Regions from separate parts of the Streptomyces sp. NPDC058231 genome, predicted to be linked through region 1. Evidence: riboswitches for the same ligand, from Rfam matches in the RefSeq annotation. Region 1 holds a riboswitch; each other region holds the start of a gene.
The links. A riboswitch is a leader RNA that binds a small molecule or an ion and turns the genes downstream of it on or off. The one in region 1 is predicted to bind thiamine pyrophosphate.

Region 1 (5,140 bases):
CGTGCGGGCCGTGACCTGCGAGCCGCCATAGGGGTCGGTGTGGGGCTCGGTGCCGTCATCGTCGCCTCGCTCTTCGTCGTCAAGGCCGTCTTCATCGGCGTGATAACCGTCGCCGTCGTCGTCGGCCTGTGGGAACTCACCTCCCGGCTGCAGGAGCGCAAGGGCATCAAGGCACCGCTCGTACCGCTGGCGGTCGGTGGCGCGGCGATGGTCGTGGCCGGCTATGTGCGCGGAGCCGAGGGCGCGTGGGTCGCGATGGCCCTGACCGCCCTGGCGGTGCTCGTCTGGCGGATGACCGAACCGCCGGAGGGGTATCTCAAGGACGTCACGGCCGGTGTCTTCGCCGCGTTCTACGTGCCGTTCCTGGCGACCTTCGTCGCGATGCTCCTGCGCGCGGACGACGGGCCGCAGCGGGTCCTCACCTTCCTGCTGCTGACCGTGGTCAGTGACACGGGCGCGTACGCCGTCGGCTGGCGTTTCGGCAAGCACAAGCTCGCGCCGCGCATCAGCCCCGGGAAGACCCGGGAGGGACTGTTCGGGGCGGTGGCCTTCGCGATGGTCGCCGGTGCGCTGTGCATGCAGTTCCTGATCGACGGCGGCGCCTGGTGGCAGGGGCTGCTGCTCGGCCTGGCCGTCGCCGCCAGCGCCACCCTCGGTGACCTCGGCGAGTCCATGATCAAGCGCGATCTCGGGATCAAGGACATGGGCACGCTGCTGCCCGGGCACGGCGGGATCATGGACCGGCTGGACTCGCTGCTGCCGACCGCTCCGGTGGTCTGGCTGCTGCTGGTGCTGTTCGTGGGTTCCGGCTGAGCGAGCCGGGGCACCTGCCCGTCCGGTCGTACGAGTGAAGGGTCCGTTGCCCACAGGGCGGCGGGCCCTCACCCGTACGACCGCGGCCCGGAGGAACGACGGCGGGGCTCCGCGGCGGTGCCGTCCTCGGCCCCGTCCGCGGCCGACAGGGTCCGGGTGAGCCCAATCCCACCGGAAGAGCCGGTGCGCGGACGGCACCTGGTGTCGTGCGACACCCATCGGGTCGCCGATCACCTGCTCCAGGTAGCCGGTACGACGAGTCCGACGCCACCAGACAGATCCACCCGGGCGGGTGGGCGAAAGCCTTCGCGGCGAGCTCGCCGCGGCCCCGGCGAGCCGGCCGTTGTCGTGATCCAGCAATGGTCGAAACCCGGTGCGGCCGGGCCGTCGGAGGACGGCCCACAGGCGGCCCGGGGCGGCCAGTGACGACTGCCTCATGTCTTGGATGGCAGGCCACAGGATTCGATCTGCGACACTGGTACAGCCATGCCTAAGCCCGGAGAACTCACTTTCATCGCGCCCCGCGGAGCCAAGAAGCCGCCGAGGCACCTCGCCGACCTCACGCCCGCCGAGCGCAAGGAGGCTGTCGCCGCGATCGGCGAGAAGCCGTTCCGCGCGCAGCAGCTGTCGCAGCACTACTTCGCGCGGTACGCGCACGACCCGGCCGAGTGGACCAACATTCCGGCCGGTTCGCGGGACAAGCTCGCCGAGGCGATGTTCCCCGATCTGATGTCCGTCGTCCGCCACATCAGCTGCGACGACGACACCACCCGCAAGACGCTGTGGAAGCTGCATGACGGGACGCTCGTCGAGTCCGTCCTGATGCGCTACCCGGAGCGGGTGACGATGTGCATCTCGTCGCAGGCCGGTTGCGGGATGAACTGCCCGTTCTGTGCGACGGGGCAGGCCGGGCTGGACCGCAACCTGTCGACCGCGGAGATCGTCCACCAGATCGTGGACGGCATGCGGGCGCTGCGGGACGGAGAGGTGCCGGGCGGGCCCGCGCGGCTCTCCAACATCGTCTTCATGGGCATGGGTGAGCCGCTCGCCAACTACAAGCGGGTGGTCGGCGCGATCCGTCGGCTGACCGACCCGGAGCCGGACGGTCTCGGTCTCTCGCAGCGCGGGATCACCGTCTCCACCGTGGGTCTGGTGCCGGCCATGCTGCGCTTCGCCGACGAGGGCTTCAAGTGCCGTCTCGCCGTGTCGCTGCACGCGCCGGACGACGAGCTGCGGGACACGCTCGTGCCGGTGAACACGCGCTGGAAGGTGCGTGAGGTACTGGACGCCGCGTGGGAGTACGCGGAGAAGTCCGGCCGCCGGATCTCCATCGAGTACGCGCTGATCCGCGACATCAACGACCAGGCGTGGCGCGGTGACCTGCTCGGCCGGCTCCTCAAGGGCAGGCGGGTCCATGTCAATCTGATCCCGCTGAACCCGACGCCGGGTTCGAAGTGGACCGCGTCCCGGCCCGAGGACGAGAAGGCGTTCGTCGAGGCGATCGCCGCTCACGGGGTGCCCGTGACCGTTCGGGACACCCGCGGTCAGGAGATCGACGGGGCCTGCGGTCAGCTGGCGGCGTCCGAGCGCTGAGCCCGGAAGGGCCCGTGTAATCTGGGCGCGCATTCAACTTCATATTTTCCGACAGGGGAGCGCCACAGCGCTGAGAGTGCGGCACCGAACAGGGTGGCCGCAGACCCTCTGAACCTCGCCCGGGTCATTCCGGGTAGGAAGTTCGGTCATCAACTCATGCTGTTGCGCCCTGCCCGCGCTGCGGGCGGGGCCGCGTCTCTTCCTGGTCAAACCCAGGAGGAATTCACAATGAGTACCACCCGTAGGACCAGTCGGCTCGCGGCGACGGCCGTCGCCGCCGCCCTCGGCGTCACCGCGCTCGCCGGCTGCGGCGGTTCCGGCGACGCGGATTCCGGGGCCGGCGGCAGTAAGGGCTCCGGCTCCAAGACCGTGACTCTGGTCAGTCACGACTCCTTCAGCGCCTCCAAGGGCGTGCTGAAGGAGTTCACGAAGGAGACCGGCTACACGGTCAAGGTGCTGAAGAGCGGAGACGCGGGCGCCGCCCTCAACCAGGAGATCCTGACCAAGGGTTCCCCGCGCGGCGACGTGTTCTTCGGCGTCGACAACACGCTGCTCTCCCGCGCCCTCGACAACGATCTGTTCACCCCGTACGAGGCGAAGGGCATCGGCCGGGTCGCGGCCGATGCCCAACTGGACGCGGACAGGCACCGGGTGACCCCGGTCGACACCGGCGACATCTGCGTCAACTACGACAAGAAGTACTTCGCCGACCGGAAGCTCGCTCCGCCGAAGAGCTTCGACGACCTGGCGAAGCCCGCGTACAGGAACCTCCTCGTCACGGAGAACGCCGCGACCTCGTCACCCGGTCTCGGCTTCCTCCTCGGCACCGTCGCCGCCTACGGCGAGGACGGCTACCAGGACTACTGGAAGAAGCTGAAGGCCAACGGGGTCAAGGTCGTCGACGGCTGGGAGCAGGCGTACGACGAGGAGTTCTCCGGTTCCGCGGGCGGCAGGAAGGCCAAGGCCGACCGACCGCTCGTCGTGTCGTACGCCTCCAGTCCGCCGGCCGAGGTGCTGTACGCGAAGCCGCAGCCCGCGAAGGCGCCGACCGCGGTCGCGACCGGGACCTGCTTCCGGCAGATCGAGTTCGCGGGCCTGCTGAACGGCGCGAGGAACGAGGCGGGTGGCAAGGCGCTGCTGGACTTCCTGATCAGCAAGAAGTTCCAGGAGGACATGCCGCTCAACATGTTCGTGAACCCCGTCGCCAAGGACGCGAAACTGCCCGAACTCTTCACGGAGTTCGGCGCGACCGTCGGCAGCCCGGCGACCGTGGCCCCGGAGACGATCGCCAAGAACCGTGAGCAGTGGGTCCAGTCGTGGTCCTCGCTCGTAGTGAAGTAGCGAAGGCTCCCGTCCCCGGACCGGGTCCGGGCGGGAGCCGCCCCCGCGCCCGTTCCGGACGTGCGGCCGCCGTGGGGGCGTGGCGCGGGAACGCGGTGCGGCTCGGTCTGATGGCCGTGCCCGTCGCGTTCTTCGCGCTGTTCTTCGCCTACCCGGTCGTCGCGATCGTCGGCCGTGGCCTGAAGGCCGACAGTGTCTGGCAGTTTGGCCGGATCGGCGAGGTGCTGGCCCGGCCGGACATCCTCGACGTGCTCTGGTTCACCACTTGGCAGGCGCTCGCGTCGACGGCGCTGACCCTGCTGATCGCGCTGCCGGGAGCCCATGTCTTCGCCCGATTCGACTTCCCCGGCAAACAGTTGCTGCGGGCGGTCGTCACCGTGCCCTTCGTCCTGCCGACCGTCGTCGTCGGGACGGCCTTCCTGGCGTTGCTGGGGCGCGGCGGCTTCCTCGACGAACTGGCCGGCGTCCGGCTCGACGCCACGGTCTGGGCCATCCTGCTCGCCCACGTCTTCTTCAACTACGCGGTGGTCGTACGGACCGTCGGCGGGCTGTGGTCGCAGCTGGACCCGCGGCAGGAGGAGGCGGCCCGGGTGCTGGGCGCCGGGCGGTTCGCGGCATGGCGGCGGGTCACCCTGCCGGCCCTCGCGCCCGCCGTGGCCGCCGCCGCGCTGATGGTCTTCCTCTTCACGTTCACCTCCTTCGGCGTCGTACAGATCCTCGGCGGTCCCGCGTACTCCACGCTGGAGGTGGAGATCTACCGGCAGACCGCCCAGCTGCTCGACCTGCCGACGGCCGCTGTGCTGACGATGGTGCAGTTCGCCGCGGTCGGCGCGATTCTGGCCGTCCACGCGTGGACGGTGCGGCGCCGGGAGGCGACGCTGAAGCTGGTCGACCCGGCGCAGACCGCCCGCAGGCCGCGCGGCGCCGGGCAGTGGGCGCTGCTCGGCGGGGTGCTGCTCACGGTGCTGGTGCTCATCCTGCTGCCGCTCGGTGTCCTCGTCGAGCGCTCCCTGGACGTGCCCGGTGGTCACGGGCTCGGTTACTACCGTGCACTGCGGTCCGCCGAGGCGAGCGGTGGCACCTTCCTCGTCGCACCGCTCGCAGCGGTTTGGAACTCGCTGCAGTACGCGCTGGCCGCGACCGCGATCGCGCTGATCGTCGGCGGACTCGCGGCGGCGGCACTGACCAGGCGCGCCGGGCGGCTCGTCCGCGGGTTCGACGCGCTGCTGATGCTGCCGCTCGGGGTGTCCGCGGTCACGGTCGGCTTCGGATTCCTGATCACGCTGGACAGGCCGCCACTGGATCTGCGGACCTCGTGGATCCTGGTGCCGCTCGCCCAGGCGCTGGTCGGCGTCCCCTTCGTCGTACGGACCATGCTGCCAATACTGCGGGC
Region 2 (5,140 bases), on a different contig from region 1:
TCCTCTTGGGTACGGGTCCAGGCCAGAGCGTACGCACGGGCCGCCGCGCGGGGATCCTCGGCGGCGCAGATACCGGAGACGACGGCGGCCCCCACCGCTCCGGCCTCCCGCAGGTGTGGCAGGTCGTCCGGGGTGATGCCGCCGATGGCCACGGCGGGCAGGCCACCGAGCCGGGCGAGGCGGGCGAAGCCTGCCCGGCCGAGTGCGGCCGGGGCGTCCGCCTTGGTCCGGGTCGCGTGCAGCGCCCCGATGCCCACGTGGTGGATGCCTGCCGGATCCTCGGCGGCGGCGCGCAGTTCGGCGGGCGTGGCCGCGCTCAGGCCCAGAACCGCGTGCTCCCCGATCAGTTCGCGTACGGCGGCGGGTGGCAGATCCGACTGGCCGACGTGAACCCCCGTCACACGTGCGCCGGCGGCACGGGCCGCCAGGAACACGTCCACCCGGTCGTTGACGATCAGCGCCACTCGTTCGGGGAGTACGGCGGCCACCTCAAGCACCGTGCGCAGGAACTCCCCGCCGTCGGCGTGCTTCTCCCGGATCTGCACGGCGGTGACGCCTCCGGCCACTGCCAGGGCGACGGTTCCGGCCACGCTCCGGCCGTGGGCGGCGCACTGGGCCGTGTCCGTGACCAGGTAGACCGACAGATCGACCGGTGCCGCGGTCATGCGAGAGCCATCCGTCCGGCGAGATCCGTCCCTCCCAGTGCGGCGAGTGCGTCCAGGAACGCGACGGCGAAGCTGCCGGGGCCGGACGCCTCCTTCGCGGCCTGCTCGGCGGCCACCGTGTACGCGGCCACGGCGGCCACCGTCGTGGCGAACCGGTCCTCGTCGACCGCTGCGAACGCCGCCATCACCGCCCCCAGTGCGCAGCCGCCTCCCGTCACCCGCGTCAACAGGGCATGCCCGTTGGCGATCCTGGCGGACCGCTCCCCGTCGGTGACGACGTCCACCGGGCCGGAGACGGCGACGACACAGCCGGTCCTGCCGGCCAGCTCGCGCGCCGATTCCTCGGCGGCCGCGACGTCGTCGGATGAGTCCACGCCACGGCCGCCGCCGCCCGCGCCCGCGAGCGCGATGATCTCGGACGCGTTCCCCCGGATCACCGCCGGTCGCAGGCCCAGGAGTTCCCGTGCCAGCGCGGTACGGACCGGAAGCGCGCCCACCGCCACCGGGTCGAGGACCCACGGCGTACCGGCCGAGGCCGCTGCCCGCGCGGCCTCGGTCATGGCGGAGCGCTGCTCGGCGTGCGGGGTGCCGAGGTTGACCAGGACACCGGAGGCGATCCGGGCGAACGGACCGGCCTCGTCCGGGATGTCGACCATGGCCGGTGAGGCGCCCAGCGCGAGCAGGACATTGGCGGTGAACCCCGTGACCACCGAGTTGGTCAGGCACTGGACCAACGGGGCGTCCGCCCGCACGCGGGCGAGAGCCTGCGGGACGAAGGCGGCGAGATCGGCGGATGTCGAGGGCATGGGATGTCGCTCCGTGGGGAGGGGGTGTCGTTCCGGTGGCGGGGACGCCGGGGTCCTCCGCCGGTTGCGAGCCGGATCAGGGCTGTGGGCGGCGGCGCAGCCGCAGCGGCGCGTAGACGGCGAGCGCCACGAGGAATGCCACGTAGTAGGAGAGGTCGGCGCCGTGCAGGGCGGACGCCACCGGACCCACGTACAGGCTGGTGTCCATGAACGGTACGGCCGCGGCGAAGGCGATGACGAATGCCGGCAGCGCGATCCATCCGGACTGGGGACGGCCGGTTTCGGCCGCGAGGTCGATCGCGGCGCCGCCCCGCGCCCGGGACCGGGCGAGCCAGTCGACGATGACGATCGCCACGAACCCGGGAATCCAGTAGCCGACGAAGAGCAGCACGTTCTGGAAGCGGGCCGTGGTGTCCGCGGCATGCATCCACAGCACCAGCGGGAAGCCGAGTGCCGCGGCGAGCGCGGCGGCCACGGGCCGCGGAATGCGCACCCCGACGGTCTGCAGGGCCAGGGACCCGCTGTAGTCGTTCATGGCGTTGCTGCAGAGGGCCGCCAGTGCCACGGCGAGCAGCCCGAACGCGCTGAGCACACCGCCGCCCAGCAGCTTGTCCACACCCGCGGCGGTCTGGTCGGTGAGCACGGAAGCGCCCAGCAGCCCGAGCGCCTGGACGGCCACGAACGACATCACCAGGCCGAGCATCGTGTACCAGAACATGCGGGGGCGCGAGGTGGTGCGCGGCAGGTAGCGGCTGAAGTCGCTGGCGTATGGGGCCCAGGACAGGGTCAGACTCAGCGCGATGGTGCTGGTGAGGACGGAAGCGCCGGCCTGATCGGCACCGTGCGCGGTACCCGCGCCGACCGGGTGGACCCCGTCGAGCAGCCGCCACGCGATCAGCGCGAACGCTGCGGCGAGCACAAAGGTCATCACGATCTGGAGCCGGTGGATGGCTTCGTAGCCCAGCACACCGAGGGCGCCCTGGGCCAGCATCATGACCAGGACGCCGAGCCAGAACGGCCAGCCGCACAGCCGCGCGAGCGCGTCCCCGCCGAACAGTCCGATCAGCGCGTCCCAGGCGACCGAGGAAAGCCACTGCAGGATGCCGGGTACGGTCACGGCGCGGCCGAACGCGAGGCGCGCCAGCGGCAGCTGCCCGGCGCCGGTCCGGCTGCCCCAGGTGCCCAGATAGGCCGTGGGCACCGCACCGATCACGGTGCCCAGCACGACGGCGGCGAGCGCCGTGGCGAAGTCCAGGCCGAGCGCGATGCCGACGGTGCCGGTGAACACGCCCGTCATCGTCAGATTGGGGGCGAACCATACGGTGAACAGGCGCCCGGGACCGCCGTAACGGTTGCTCTCGGGGACCGGTTCGATGCCGTGCGTCTCGACGCTCAGGTCGCCGGGGGCCGCCGGCATCCTGCCGTCGAAGACGGTCTGCCCGGTGTCGGTGGGCAGACCGCCGGAAACATGCGTCACAGGCATGAAAGACATCCCTCCGCCAGTACGAACTGGTTCAGGTTCGACGGGTGTGATCTCAGCCCTCGGCGGGGCACCCCGTGTCCGGTAGTACGGACAGACTAACCCGATCCTTTTCGACGCCGGTACGGAAGAGTGTGCGGCGACGGCTCGACGTGCCGTCCATGGTGCGGACGCACCGTGTGCCTCCGCCCGGGCATCCCGCCCGGTTGGCGGGAAGGCGGCCACGACCGCGCACTCCGTCGGTACCATCCGGTACTCCGGTCGTCGGAATCCTCCGCCGGGCGGCCCTGCGAGACCGCTTTACGGGAGAACCGGTGACCGAGCAAGCTCCGGCGGTGCGGATCGAGAGGGACGGCCCCGTCTTCACGGTGGTCCTCAGCCGCCCCGAGGTCCGCAACGCAGTCGACGGACCGACCGCGGCCCAACTGGCCGACGCCTTCCGCCGGTTCGATGCCGATCCGGAGGCATCCGTCGCCGTTCTCTGGGGCGAGGGCGGCACATTCTGCGCCGGGGCCGATCTCAAGGGCATCGGTACGGAGCGCGGCAACAAGGTCCTCGCCGACGGGGACGGGCCGATGGGGCCCACCCGGATGCGGCTGAGCAAACCCGTCATCGCCGCGGTCTCCGGACACGCGGTGGCCGGCGGCCTGGAACTCGCCGTCTGGTGCGATCTGCGGGTCGTGGAGGAGGACGCGGTCTTCGGGGTCTTCTGCCGCCGCTGGGGTGTTCCGCTGGTGGACGGAGGAACGGTGCGTCTGCCGCGGCTGATCGGTGAGAGCCGCGCCATGGACATGATTCTCACCGGCCGTCCGGTCGCGGCCGCCGAGGCGTACGACATCGGGCTCGCCAACCGGCTGGTGCCGTCCGGAGAAGCCCGCCGGGCGGCGGAACGGCTCGCCGCGGAGATCGCCGCGTTCCCGCAGCTCTGCCTGCGCCACGACCGGCTCTCCGTGCGTGAACAGCACGGTCTGAGCGAACCGGATGCCCTGGCCGCCGAGTACCGGCACGGCCTGGTCCCGCTCACCGCCGGGGAGACCCAGGCGGGTGCCGACCGGTTCGGCGGCGGTGCGGGCCGCCACGGGACCTTCGCCGACTGAACCGGCCGGATGCCGGAACGTGTCCCACGAGAGCTTTGGTCTAGATAATTCGAAGAGCGGCTCGTTAGCATCCGGGGCCGGGACCGGACGACGGCTCGCCGTTGTCCGGCGCATCGACAGCCGTGAGGCAGGGGCGACATGACGGGGACCGCCGAGGGTCGTGCCTTCGCCGAGGAGTACCGCGAGGCGCGCGAGATTCCTCGCGCCGGTCTCGCGGACTGGCGCGACGCCATCGCCTCCGCGGTGGACCTGGCCCCCGGACGTACGGTCCTGGACGTCGGAGCCGGCACCGGGGCGTTCGCCTCCGCGTTCAGCGACTGGTTCGGTGTCCGCGTGCTGGCCGTCGAGCCGTCGGACGCCATGCGCGCCCTGATCCCCGACACCCCGGACATCGAGGTCCTCCCCGGACGTGCCGAGGCGCTGCCCGTGCCGGACGGCTGCGCGGACGCGGCCTGGCTCGGATCGGTCATCCACCATGTCTCCGATCCGGCCACCGCCGCACGCGAGTTGCGCAGGGCGCTGAAGCCGGGCGCCCCGGTTCTGATCCGTAATTCGTTCCCCGGTCGCTGCGAGCGCGACCTGCGTGTGCGGTTCTTCCCCGAGACCGCCCGGATCGTCGACACGTATCCGACCGTCGAGCAGATCCGCACCGCGTTCGCCGCAGCCGGATTCCCGTACGTGGCGCTGCGCTCAGTACCGCAGCAGAGCGCCGCGAACCTGGCACAGTTCGCCGACCGGATCCGCCGGGACTCGGACGCCAAACTGCGCGGCATCACCGACGACGAGTTCCGGCGCGGCATGGCACGGCTGCGCGAGGCGGTGGCGGAGGATCCGGACCAGCCCGCGACCAGTTGGATGGACCTGCTCGTCCTCGCCTGACCGGCGCGGGCCCGGTGTGCGCCGGCGCGCCGCCCCGCTCCGTCGAGGGCGTGGTTCCCGCAGCGGACGCAGTGGGCTCAGGTGCGGGCGCGGCCAGTTTCCGGTGTGATCAGGGGCCGCTGGGAGCCCTCTCTCGTCTTTGGTCCGACCACATGCCTTGTGTGACATAGTTGAACAATCGGACGCCAGGGATGACCTTCGTCGGAAGGTTCC
Region 3 (5,140 bases), on a different contig from region 1:
CGAGGTCGGCTCGGAGGACGGCGAGGACAGCGCCGGCCCGCTGGTGGAGGGTCCGCACGTCTACGCGGGCGGGCTCGCCATCGCCATGGACGGTGGCGTGACCATGGCCGGAAAGCTACTGGTCGTCCAGCTGCCCCTGCATGACTGACGGTCTGCGGGGAAGACGCATCCCGACCTGACCACGCCGACCACCGGGCCTATTTACGGAAACCCCCTGTCACCCCGTGCCGTGGGCGCTCTACCATCGGCGTATCAGTAGCAGGCTCTCCTCCGTTTCTGCCCAACTTCCCGGTCCAAGCGGGTAATCAGGCCCAACGGAGCATCGGGGGATGCAGATGAACAGCGCTCCGCACCTGCTGGCCGAGGACCGACCCGAGTACGAGCGGATCCTCGGCGACGCGCTGCGTCACGCTCACGAACGACCGGATCTCGCCACAGTCGGCGAACGGCTCAACCCGGAACAGCTGCGCACCATGGCGCTCAACGCAACCGCCCTGATCACCGCGGCGTCCGCGACCGAGTACGAGCACTACGTGAAGGCCCGGGCCGAGCTCCGCGGACCTGCCGCCGACTCAGCCCAGGGCTCGGGTCTGGGGTCCGACGCGGACGATCCGGACCGGCCGGGCGCCGGGATAGGGGCAGTCGTCACCGTCCTGGCACCGATGCTCGCCGGCACCGCCGCACTGATCTTCCTGCTCGTCGGCTACATCCTGAAGATACTCAGCCCACCCCCCTCGTTCGCCGACACCATGGTCACCGCCGGCTGGTTCTTCGCCGCGGTGACGGCCGCCGCGATACTGGCCGCCGCCGTCGGACTGCTCATCACCGCGGTGCGCAACGGATCGACCTCACTGCCCGCCGAGGACATCGAGGACGAACTGCCTGAGGAGGTGGCGCGTGCCAGGGAGGCCTGGCGTCATGCGCTGCTGGAGCGCGGCATACTGCCGTTCCTGCGGGACGCGCTCGCCGATCCCACGGCCGGTGCCGCGTCGCGTACGCCTCACCCCTCGGCCAACCGCATCCCGAAGATCGGATACAGCAGCCCGGACTTCTCGGGCCCGGACGAAGGTCCGGCCGCAGGCCCCCGGCCGTCGTTCACGAGCCCGGACTTCACCAGCCCGGACTTCGGCGGCCCGGAACACACCCCGGAATGACCGGCCGCTCCGCCCGGCGGAACCCTGCCGTGAACGGCGATGTCCGGCAGCTGCATGATGACCGTGCCGGCCGTCGGTGGCCAGGCCCGGAGCGGGGGTGCGCATGGCTGAGACCGAGGAATCCCGGAGACCGCCACAGCGGCTCTGGGCCCACGAGCCCTCGTGGCCGCCTCGCCCCGCCCCGCCGAAGCGGCGGCGGTCGAACCTCTTCCTCACCGTCGTCGGGCTGGCGATCGGAGCGGCAGTCGTCGTCATCGTGCCCGCGGTACTCCTCGCCCTACTGATTCTCGGCCGCTGGTTGACCGCACCGCCGGTGCCCGACGGCGAGCCCCTGCGGCTGGCGAAGACCGAACTGGTGGGAACGTGGCAGGACGAAGACGGCGGACGTCTGGTGGTGGCCGGGGACGCCACGTTCAGCGCCGTGGACGTCTGCGGCGACTATTCGGACGGCGCCACCGGCGCCCAATCCGGCTTCGATCTCGCTTCCACCATGAGCGGTCAGTAGCAGTCGCACCGGTACGCGCCCGGCGGTGGCGGGGCCCGGTACGCGCCCGCCACCGCTCACCTTGCGGCCGGCGCTGACCGCGCGCAATCCGCCGAGATGTAGTCGAGATACCGCATCCATCGGTCGGCCGGGCGGAGCCTCGTACCGGGTACGAGCCGTCCGGTCGGAGCGAAGGGCCCGCGACTCCCCCATGAGGTCGCGGGCCCTCCTGTGGGGTGCCGAATCAGTCCGCCAGCGGCAGGTAGACCCGGTTCCCGGCGGCCGCGAACTCCTTGGACTTCTGGAGCATGCCCTCGGCGATCTCCTCGCCCGACGCGGTCGGCTCGTCACCGCCGAACTGCTCCGTGATGCTTCTGCTGATCTTCATCGAGCAGAACTTCGGGCCGCACATGGAGCAGAAGTGCGCCGTCTTCGCGGGCTCGGCGGGCAGCGTCTCGTCGTGGAACTCCCGTGCCGTGTCCGGGTCGAGCGCCAGGTTGAACTGGTCCTCCCAGCGGAACTCGAACCGCGCGTCCGACAGCGCGTCGTCCCAGTCCTGCGCCCCCGGATGCCCCTTGGCGAGGTCCGCCGCGTGGGCGGCGATCTTGTACGTGATGACGCCCGTCTTCACGTCGTCCCGGTCGGGCAGGCCCAGGTGCTCCTTGGGCGTGACGTAACAGAGCATCGCCGTACCCCACCAGGCGATCATCGCGGCGCCGATGCCCGAGGTGATGTGGTCGTACGCCGGGGCGACATCGGTGGTCAGCGGGCCGAGCGTGTAGAAGGGCGCCTCCTCGCAGATCTCCTGCTGGAGGTCGATGTTCTCCTTGATCTTGTGCATCGGGACATGGCCCGGGCCCTCGATCATCGTCTGGACGCCGAACCGCTTGGCCACCGAGTTGAGTTCGCCGAGCGTACGCAGTTCTGCGAACTGTGCCTCGTCGTTGGCGTCGGCGATGGAGCCGGGACGCAGCCCGTCGCCCAGCGAGTACGTCACGTCGTACGCCGCGAGGATCTCGCAGAGCTCCTCGAAGTTCTCGTACAGGAACGACTCCTTGTGGTGCGCGAGACACCAGGCCGCCATGATCGATCCGCCGCGGGAGACGATGCCGGTCTTGCGGCGGGCGGTCAGCGGGACATACGGCAGCCGTACGCCGGCGTGCACCGTCATGTAGTCGACGCCCTGCTCGGCCTGTTCGATGACGGTGTCCTTGTAGATCTCCCAGGTCAGCTCCTCCGCCCTGCCGTCGACCTTTTCGAGGGCCTGGTAGAGCGGCACGGTCCCGATCGGGACCGGGGAGTTGCGCAGCACCCACTCACGGGTGGTGTGGATGTTGCGGCCGGTGGAGAGATCCATGACCGTGTCGGCACCCCAGCGGGTCGCCCAGGTCATTTTCTCGACCTCCTCCTCGATGGAGGAGGTGACTGCCGAGTTCCCGATGTTGGCGTTGACCTTGACCAGGAATCGCTTGCCGATGATCATCGGCTCGATCTCCGGGTGGTTGACGTTGGCCGGCAGGACCGCCCGGCCGGCGGCGATCTCGTCGCGCACGATTTCGGGTCCGACGTTCTCCCGGATCGCCACGTACTCCATCTCCGGAGTGATCTCGCCCCGGCGGGCGTACGCGAGCTGGGTGACCGGCCGGCCGTCGCGGCTGCGGCGCGGCTGGCGCGGGCACCCGGGGAAGACCGCGTCGAGGTTGCGCAGTCCGCCACGGGGCGAGGTGTGCTTGAGCCCGTCGTCCTCGGGGCGGACCGGGCGGCCCGCGTACTCCTCGGTGTCACCGCGGGCGGTGATCCAGTTCTCCCGCAACGGCGCGAGGCCGCGGCGCACGTCGGTATCGGTGGTGGGATCGGTGTACGGACCCGACGTGTCGTACAGCGTCACGTCCTTGCCGTTGGTGAGGTGCACCTGCCGGACCGGCACCCGGAGGTCCGGGCGCGAGCCCTGGACGTATCCCTTGTGCCAGCCGATGGACTTCCCGGCCTCGTCGCCCCGGTTCGAGGCAGGCGTGCGTGCATCCGATGTGGTCATGAGACCTACTCCCTACGCCGGCATTACCCGGTAACAGGTTCAGCGGTCGGCGCAGCCTTCCCCGTACGGATGTACGGATGTCAGCGCCCTCTCAGCCCGGTGCTCCGAGCTCCCGCGTGTGCAAAGGTGCGACCACGCTAACGCCCGGAGCGGCGTACTGAACAGAGGGCCTCTTCCCTTCTTGCGATGATCCCCCCTGTGACGTCCCTCCAGAGTGACCCCGGAACGCAGGAACACCAGCACCACAGCCACTCGCACGGCCACGGTCCTGCAGCGCCGGTCTCCCAGCATTTGCGCAAGGTCATCGCGGCCGTACTGATCCCGTTCGCCGCCGCGGTCGTTGTCGGTCTGGTGGTGCTCTGGCCGGGCGGTGCGCCCGCGCACGAGCGCACCGGTGTCGGCTTCGACCGGCAGACCCAGCAGGGCAAGGTGGTGAGTGTCGAGACGGTCGGATGCGAGGACGTGAACGCCTCGCAGGCACCCGTGACCGGTGACACCGCGGCGTCCTCGGGGGGATCGGCCACCGGCCGGGAACCGGGGCTGTGCAAGAAGGCCTCGGTCCGTGTGACGACCGGACCCGACGAGGGACGGAAGTTCGTCGAGATCGTCCAGCCCGGCGCCCCGCGTCAGTTGCGTGAGGGGCAGGGCGTGGTCGTGGCGTACGCCCCCGACGCACCGCACGACCTGCAGTACTCCGTGACGGATGTGGACCGCAAGTTCCCGATGGTGCTGCTGGCCGGTATCTTCGCGCTCGCGGTGGTCGTGGTCGGCAGGCTGCGCGGGGTGATGGCGCTGGTCGCCCTCGCCGTCTCCTTCGCCGTACTGACCCTGTTCATCCTCCCGGCCGTGCTCCAGGGGTCGAATCCGCTGCTGGTGGCGGTCGTCGGGGCCGGCGCGATCATGCTCATCGCGCTCTACATGTGCCACGGAGTGACCGCCCGCACCTCGGTCGCGGTCATCGGCACGCTGATCTCACTGCTGCTGATCGGACTGCTCGGTTCGCTCTTCATCGGCTGGGCGAGCCTGTCCGGGAACACCGATGACAGCACCGGTCTGATCCACGGGCTGTACCCGCACATCGACATGAGCGGTCTGCTGCTGGCCGGCGTCATCATCGGTTCGCTGGGTGTGCTCGACGATGTGACGGTCACCCAGACGTCGGCGGTCTGGGAGCTGCACCAGGCGGATCCGTCGATGGGTGTGCGGAAGCTGTACCGCGCGGGGATCAGGATCGGCCGCGACCACATCGCCTCCGTGGTCAATACGCTGGTGCTCGCCTATGCCGGTGCCGCGCTTCCCCTGTTGCTGCTGTTCTCGATCGCGCAGAGCAGCGTGGGGGCGGTGGCCAACAGCGAGCTGGTGGCGGAGGAGATCGTCCGGACGCTGATCGGCTCGATCGGCCTGGTCGCCTCGGTGCCGGTGACGACGGTGCTCGCGGCGCTGGTGGTCTCCGCGGACCGCACAGAT

Region 2: another riboswitch for thiamine pyrophosphate. It lies ahead of ACFVXE_RS20360 (purine-cytosine permease family protein); the one in region 1 lies ahead of ACFVXE_RS30835 (thiamine ABC transporter substrate binding subunit).
Region 3: another riboswitch for thiamine pyrophosphate. It lies ahead of thiC (phosphomethylpyrimidine synthase ThiC); the one in region 1 lies ahead of ACFVXE_RS30835 (thiamine ABC transporter substrate binding subunit).

What each region holds. Positions count from the first base shown of each region.
Region 1 covers NZ_JBHVWN010000065.1:23,524-28,663, reverse strand. Annotated here, with positions in the region: gene ACFVXE_RS30845 (phosphatidate cytidylyltransferase) at 1-813, shown strand, start outside; gene rlmN (23S rRNA (adenine(2503)-C(2))-methyltransferase RlmN) at 1,300-2,406, shown strand; TPP riboswitch at 2,450-2,564, shown strand; gene ACFVXE_RS30835 (thiamine ABC transporter substrate binding subunit) at 2,635-3,747, shown strand; gene ACFVXE_RS30830 (ABC transporter permease) at 3,858-5,140, shown strand, end outside.
Region 2 covers NZ_JBHVWN010000029.1:30,514-35,653, reverse strand. Annotated here, with positions in the region: gene thiE (thiamine phosphate synthase) at 1-665, opposite strand, end outside; gene thiM (hydroxyethylthiazole kinase) at 662-1,471, opposite strand; gene ACFVXE_RS20360 (purine-cytosine permease family protein) at 1,548-2,954, opposite strand; TPP riboswitch at 2,946-3,039, opposite strand; gene ACFVXE_RS20355 (crotonase/enoyl-CoA hydratase family protein) at 3,266-4,048, shown strand; gene ACFVXE_RS20350 (class I SAM-dependent methyltransferase) at 4,187-4,927, shown strand.
Region 3 covers NZ_JBHVWN010000005.1:186,622-191,761, forward strand. Annotated here, with positions in the region: gene ACFVXE_RS05745 (metallophosphoesterase) at 1-148, shown strand, start outside; gene ACFVXE_RS05750 (hypothetical protein) at 330-1,154, shown strand; gene ACFVXE_RS05755 (hypothetical protein) at 1,258-1,659, shown strand; gene thiC (phosphomethylpyrimidine synthase ThiC) at 1,883-3,673, opposite strand; TPP riboswitch at 3,666-3,799, opposite strand; gene ACFVXE_RS05765 (YibE/F family protein) at 3,872-5,140, shown strand, end outside.